Regions from separate parts of the Pseudomonas sp. R2-7-07 genome, predicted to be linked through region 1. Evidence: riboswitches for the same ligand, from Rfam matches in the RefSeq annotation. Region 1 holds a riboswitch; the other holds the start of a gene.
What was found. Region 1 has a riboswitch for cobalamin ahead of cobW (cobalamin biosynthesis protein CobW). Riboswitches for the same ligand answer to the same signal wherever they lie in the genome.

Region 1 (3,584 bases):
CTGGATGGGGAGGGCGTGAGCAGCTGATGAGTAATATCTTTAATTGGTTTGTGTGGGTGTCGCGCTTTATTTTGAATGTTTCTTGTTGGAAGCTGGGCGCCTTGAATGTTGATGTGTCATTTATGAGGCTTAGTTCACGATGAGTGTATCTCGCGCCAAGTTTAATCCGGGTAATGTTTGCGCACATACGGATCAACCGCACAAGTTGCCCGAGTCCCAGCAAGCATTCTCAAGCGTTAACGCCCCTGCGCATGGAGATCGCTCCCAGCGCACCGATGATCCGTATTCCCGCGCAAGCTTCAATAAACCTGTGTGGTCGTTGAGCGATATGGCGCACCAGATCGATCGTAAGGGGCGTAGATTGAATGACAGTAATGGCGACCACACAGTGCAACTCTCTTATACGTTTAATGAAGTTGCAAAAAATGAAAGTAAGTTTAATGAAACACAAAAAAATCAGGCCCGACGCTCAATGCAGTCCTGGGCGGATGTTGCGAAGGTTACTTTTAAAGAAGATGCCATTGAATCCGAAGGCCGGTTACGGTTTGTCAACGACAAGGCGCCCACAGTCGCCGACGCTTTGTTCTCACATTATCAGGGCCGGGTGCGTGTGAACCCCGGCTATGCGGATAACCGTGCACCGCAGGTCAACGGCTTCGGGCGCCAAACGCTCACGCACGAGATCGGCCACATCCTGGGCGCCGCACATACAGGCGATTATGACGCTACTCGTGGCCCCGCCACCTACCACGCGCAGGCCGCCTATGCACAAGACAGTCGGGCCTACTCAGTCATGAGCTATTTTGACGTGAGCCATACTCATCAGGATTTCAAGGGGCAACACGCCTCCTCGCCATTGATGGCCGACATCGCCTGGGCTCAGAGGGTGTTTGGTGCCAACCATCAGACGCGCAATACAGATACTACCTACGGGTTCAACTCCAATACCCAGCGAGACGATCTGTCCTTGAATTCGTCTCGCGACGGTGCTGTGTTTTGCGTCTGGGACGGCGGCGGCAACGATACGTTGGACTTCTCTGGATATCATCAGGACCAGGTGATCAACCTGCGCGCCCAGTCTTTTTCCGATGTAGGAGGAATGAAGGGCAATGTCTCCATCGCCAAGGGCGTTACCCTGGAAAACGCCATCGGTGGTTCAGGTAAAGACGTGCTGATCGGAAATGACGCTGACAACCGCCTCACCGGCGGCGCCGGCGCGGACCACATGCGAGGAGGCGCGGGCAGCGATACGTTCATCTACCAGTATGCCAGTGATTCGACGTTATACGCCCCGGACCAGTTGATGGACTTTGTCAGTGGGCAGGACAGCATCGATATTTCCCCGCTGTTGCGCAGGCATGGCCTTGGCTCGCTGATTTTTGTCAGCCAGTTCACTGGGCGGGCAGGCGAGGTGGGCGTGGGTTACGATCCGCAGACGGACGAGTCATGGGTTGTACTCGACCTGACCGGCAACGGCGAAATTGATTTCTATCTCCAAAGCCACGGGCAGATACGGCATACCGACATTGTTGGCGATGTGCCTGTCAGCTTTCATCACGCGTGAACCCTGCCTCCCGGGTAGGGGACATTGACCGCCGACCCTGCACTGCGTAGCCTTGCTCGCTCGAGGTTCTTCGGCCCAGGCCGAAGCTAAGAAGGGAACGCGGTTCAAGCCGCGGCTGCCCCCGCAACTGTGAAGGGTTCTACTGACTGCCACGCCACTGCCGATCCGGCGGGAAGGCGCAGTCAGCGCCGGTCGCAAGACCCGCAAGCCCCAAGCCAGGAGACCTGCCTCGCAATCGATTTTTCAATTCAACCGGGCGGGGTGATCCGGTGACGAAATCCGCTGCTGCGCGCCGTCGCAGGGCCTATCGTCCCGTATGCCCGCCCCAAAGGGCATCCGATGAAAACACTGGCCAAACTCCCCGTCACCATCGTTACCGGTTTCCTCGGCTCGGGAAAGACCACCTTGCTGCGCCATATGCTCGACAACGCCCAGGGCCGTCGCATTGCGGTGATCGTCAATGAATTCGGCGAGCTGGGCATTGACGGGGACATCCTCAAGCAGTGCTCCATCGGTTGCACCGAAGAAGAAGCCAACGGCCGCGTGTACGAGCTGGCCAATGGCTGCCTGTGCTGCACCGTGCAGGAAGAGTTCTTCCCGGTGATGCGCGAACTGGTGGCCCGGCGTGGCGACCTCGACCATATCCTCATTGAAACCTCGGGCCTGGCCCTGCCCAAGCCGCTGGTCCAGGCCTTCCAATGGCCGGAAATCCGCAATGCCTGCACCGTGGACGCGGTGATCACCGTGGTCGACAGCCCGGCCGTGGCCGCTGGCACCTTCGCCGCGTTCCCGGACCAGGTCGACGCCCAGCGCAAGCTCGACCCGAACCTGGACCACGAATCGCCCCTGCACGAACTGTTCGCCGACCAACTGGCCAGTGCCGACCTGGTGATCCTCAACAAGGCCGACCTGATCAGCGCCGAAGACCTGGCCCGCGTGCGCCTGGAAGTGGCCGAGGAGTTGCCGCCGGCGGTGAAAGTCATCGAAGCCAGCAGCGGTCGCGTACCACTGGACGTGTTGATCGGTCTGGGTGCCGGCTCCGAGGAACATATCGACGCGCGCCATAGCCATCACGACCATCACCATGACGGTGAAGACGATCACGACCACGACGCGTTCGACTCCATCTCCATCGACCTGCCGCCAGCCGACGAAGCCCTGCTGCTTGACGCCCTGACGCAATTGGTGGTGCAGCACGGCATCCTGCGCGTCAAGGGCTTCGCCGCCATTCCGAACAAACCGATGCGCCTGTTGATCCAGGGCGTGGGCACACGTTTCGACAAGCATTTCGACCGTGCCTGGGGCGCCGATGAGGCACGTACCACGCGCCTGGTGCTGATCGGCCAGGCGCTTGACGCGGCAGGCCTTGAAGCGCAACTGCGCGCCGCCATCAGCGCCTGACCCATGCACCTGCTCAGGACCCAGCCCGGTGGCTTCGTCGCGGACGACAACATCGCCGACCTTGGGCAAACCCCCGCCGAGCTGGTGATCCTGTGCAGCGGCGATTCCAGCCTGGCGCTGCTTGCCGAGGCGGCCCGGCAGTTGCCCGAGGATTACCCCAGCCTGCGCCTGGCCAACCCGATGCAGGTGCAAAACCATGCCTCGGTCGACCTGTACGTCGATGAAGTGCTGCGCCACGCCAAGGTCATCCTGATTTCGCTGCATGGCGGCATCGGCTACTGGCGTTATGGCGTCGAGCGCCTGGTGGCGTTGGCGGAGCGCGGCGTCACGCTGATCCTGGTACCGGGGGATGATCGGCCAGACCCGGAGCTCAGCGGCTTGAGCACCGTGGAGGCGCCCGAGCGTGACCGGTTGTGGCAGTTCCTGCGCCAGGGTGGCCTGGGTAACGCGCTGGATTTCTATCGCTGCCTGGCCGCCGGCTATCTGGGGCGCGACTATGCCTGGGCAGAGCCGCAAAGCTTGCCGCGCACCTCGATCTACCACCCGCATACCGCCAACGCCCACCTGGCTGATTGGCAGGCGCAGTGGCAGGCTGATTTTCCGGTGGCGGCGGTGCTGT
Region 2 (3,584 bases), 830 kb from region 1:
AAGATCACCTTATAGCCACTGTGCGGCTTGCGGTTCCAGGAACCATGCTGGCCGATGAACGCACCGTTGCTGAACTGCGCCGGGAGTGTGTTGCCCTGGGCGAATGTCAGCCCCAGCGAAGCGGTATGCGGGCCGACCGCATAGTCTGGCGCAATGGCTTTGGCGACCAGCTGCGGGTTCTGCGGGGTGACGCGCACATCCACATGCTGCCCGTAATAGCTGAACGGCCAGCCATAGAACGCGCCGTCCTTGACCGAGGTGATGTAATCCGGCACCAGGTCGCTGCCGATTTCATCGCGCTCGTTCACCGCCGTCCACAATTTGCCGCTCTGCGGCTCCCACGCCATGCCGTTGGGGTTGCGCAGGCCGGAGGCGAAAATACGATGCTGGCCCGTGGCGCGGTCCACTTCCCAGATCGCCGCCCGGCCTTCTTCGGCTTCCAGGCCATTCTCGCCGACGTTGCTGTTGGAGCCGACGCTGACATACAGCTTGCTGCCGTCCTGGCTGGCGATCACGTTTTTGGTCCAGTGATGGTTGAGGCTGCCACCCGGCAAATCGACGACTTTGGTGCCGGCCGCCTTGATCGCGGTCTCCCCAGGTTGATAGGGGAAACGCAGCAACTTATCCGAGTCCGCCACGTACAGGTCATTGCCGACCAGAGCCATGCCGAAGGGCGAGTTGAGGTTTTCCAGGAACACCGTGCGGGTTTCGGCGACGCCGTCGTGATCGGCGTCGCGCAGCAGGGTGATGCGGTTCGGGCTCGGCACGCCTGCGCCCGCGCGGCCCATGACTTTCTCCATGACCCAGCCGCGCACGCCTTTGGCGTCATCGGGCTTGGGCGGTGCATTGGTCTCGGCCACCAGGATGTCGCCGTTGGGCAGCACGTAGAGCCAGCGCGGATGCTCCAGGCCCTCGGCGAATGCAGCCACCTGGGTGCCAGCAGCGGCCGTTGGCTTGGCGCCGCCTGGCCAACCGACAGCCGGCGCGATGTTCACGGTGGGGATCAGCGTCTTGTTCGGTTCCGGCAACCTGGGCGAGGGCCCGGTGCCGTCGGCTACCTGCAGGGTAGAGCTTTCTCCGCAGGCGGCGAGGGTGCCGGCGAGCATGATCAGTAGGGCGAGTCTGGTTTTGTGCATGGTGTTCTCCTGAATACCTGTAAGGGTAGAGAAGCACATCACCTTGATGGTTCAAGTACAGGGCCAGCTTTAATTGACGCTCCACCCCCAACCCACTAACCTTCGCGGCTTGTTCCAGGTGCTCTGTGGCGCATGCGTCGACAGAGTGAAACAGGGAAGCCGGTGAGTGAGCGCACTTGTACACAGTGCCGCCGCAATTCCGGCGCTGCCCCCGCAACGGTAAATGAGTCAAGACGGCGCTATTGGCCACTGTATCGCAGGCGATATGGGAAGGCGCGCCGTTGGCATGTCCTGTCTTTTACAAAAGGCAGGGCGCCACTCATGAGCCCGGAGACCGGCCTGAAACATCCAACAGCATCACGGTGGGCGATGCTTGGCTGTCTGTTGTCTTTTTTCCTGCCCGCCGTTTTTGTCCAGCCCCAACGGAGAGCTGCCATGACCGATACCCCCGACCGCGACGAACGCCACCTGGCGCGCATGCTGCGCAAAAAAGCCGTGATCGATGAACGCATCGCCAACTCGCCCAATGAATGCGGTTTGCTGCTGGTGCTGACCGGCAACGGCAAGGGCAAAAGCAGTTCGGCCTTCGGCATGTTGGCCCGCGCCATGGGGCATGGCATGCAGTGCGGCGTGGTGCAGTTCATCAAGGGGCGCAACAGTACCGGCGAAGAGTTGTTTTTCCGCCGCTTCCCCGAGCAGGTCCGCTTTCACGTGATGGGCGAAGGCTTCACCTGGGAAACCCAGGATCGTCAGCGCGATATCGCCGCCGCCGAAGCGGCCTGGGCGGTGTCCCGGGCGATGCTCAATGACCCTTCCATCGGCCTGGTCGTGCTCGACGAACTGAACATCGCCCTCAAGCACGGCTACCTTGACCTCGACCAGGTGCTCAGCGACCTGCAGGCGCGCCCGCCGATGCAGCACGTGGTGGTCACCGGCCGTGGCGCCAAGCCTGAGCTGATCGAAATGGGCGATACCGTCACCGAAATGGGCATGCTCAAGCACGCGTTCCAGGCCGGTATCAAGGCACAGAAAGGCGTCGAACTTTGAATCAGCCCCGTCATTGCCCGGCCGTCTTGATCGCCGCACCGGCGTCCGGCCAGGGCAAAACCACCGTCACCGCCGCGTTGGCGCGTTTGCACCGCAACCTGGGGCGCAAGGTACGCGTATTCAAATGCGGGCCGGACTTCCTTGACCCGATGATTCACGAGCGCGCGAGCGGCGCGCCGGTGTATCAATTGGATATGTGGATGGTGGGCGAGCAGGAAAGTCGTCGTTTGTTGTGGGAAGCGGCCGGGGAGGCCGACCTGATCCTGATCGAAGGCGTGATGGGCCTGTTCGACGGTACCCCGTCCAGCGCCGACCTGGCGCGGCATTTCGGCGTGCCGGTGCTGGCAGTGATCGACGGCACGGCCATGGCGCAGACCTTTGGCGCCCTCGCGTTGGGCCTGGCGCGCTACCAGCCCGACCTGCCATTCGCCGGCGTGCTCGCCAACCGCGTCGGCACGCTGCGCCATGCGCAGTTGCTGGAAGGCAGCCTCACCGAAGGGTTGCGCTGGTACGGCGCGCTGTCGCGTGAAACCGGTATCGAATTGCCCAGCCGTCACCTGGGCCTGGTGCAAGCCAGCGAACTCAATGACCTCGACCTGCGTCTGGACGCCGCCGCCCAGGCGTTGGGCAGCAGTTGCGAAGTCGCCGTGCCGCCACCGGTGACATTTGCCGCGCCGCAGGTGATCACCGCCGAGCCGTTGCTCGCCGGGGTACGCATTGCGGTGGCCCGTGACGAAGCCTTCGCGTTTACCTACGGTGCCAGCCTCGACTTGTTGCGCGCGATGGGCGCCGAGTTGCGTTTCTTTTCGCCGATCCATGACGGCGCATTGCCTGAAGCCGACAGCCTCTATCTACCCGGCGGTTACCCGGAGCTGCATCACCGGGCCCTGTCGCAAAACACGCCGATGCTCGCCGCCATCCGCGCTCATCATGCAGCCGGCAAGCCCTTGCTCGCCGAATGCGGCGGCATGCTGTATCTGCTGGACTCGCTCACCGATGTCGACGGCAACCGCGCCGAACTGCTCGGCCTGTTGCAGGGCGACGCAGTGATGCAAAAGAAATTGGCGGCGCTGGCGCTGCAAAGCGTCGAACTGCCCGAAGGCACCTTGCGCGGGCACACCTATCATCATTCCCTGACCAGCACCGAATTGGAGCCGATCGCCCGTGGCCTGAGCCCCAATGGTGGGCGTGGGGCTGAGGCGGTGTATCGGCAGGGGCGGATGACAGCGTCCTATGTACACTTTTACTTTCCGTCGAACCCGGAGGCGGTGGCCGCACTTTTTGTGCCAGGCCCTGACACCGCTATCGGGAGCAAGCCCCCTCCCACAGGGGAGTGCATTCCACAGGTGGGAGGGGGCTTGCCCCCGATGACGCCATGAGCGACAACGCCTTCCCCGAGGC

Region 2: another riboswitch for cobalamin. It lies ahead of cobO (cob(I)yrinic acid a,c-diamide adenosyltransferase); the one in region 1 lies ahead of cobW (cobalamin biosynthesis protein CobW).

What each region holds. Positions count from the first base shown of each region.
Region 1 covers NZ_CP027759.1:3,218,381-3,221,964, reverse strand. The annotation lists gene C4J86_RS14640 (M10 family metallopeptidase C-terminal domain-containing protein) at 140-1,564, shown strand; cobalamin riboswitch at 1,611-1,811, shown strand; gene cobW (cobalamin biosynthesis protein CobW) at 1,904-2,965, shown strand; gene cobN (cobaltochelatase subunit CobN) at 2,969-3,584, shown strand, end outside.
Region 2 covers NZ_CP027759.1:4,053,239-4,056,822, reverse strand. The annotation lists gene C4J86_RS18560 (sorbosone dehydrogenase family protein) at 1-1,136, opposite strand, end outside; cobalamin riboswitch at 1,236-1,494, shown strand; gene cobO (cob(I)yrinic acid a,c-diamide adenosyltransferase) at 1,572-2,183, shown strand; gene C4J86_RS18550 (cobyrinate a,c-diamide synthase) at 2,180-3,562, shown strand; gene bluB (5,6-dimethylbenzimidazole synthase) at 3,559-3,584, shown strand, end outside.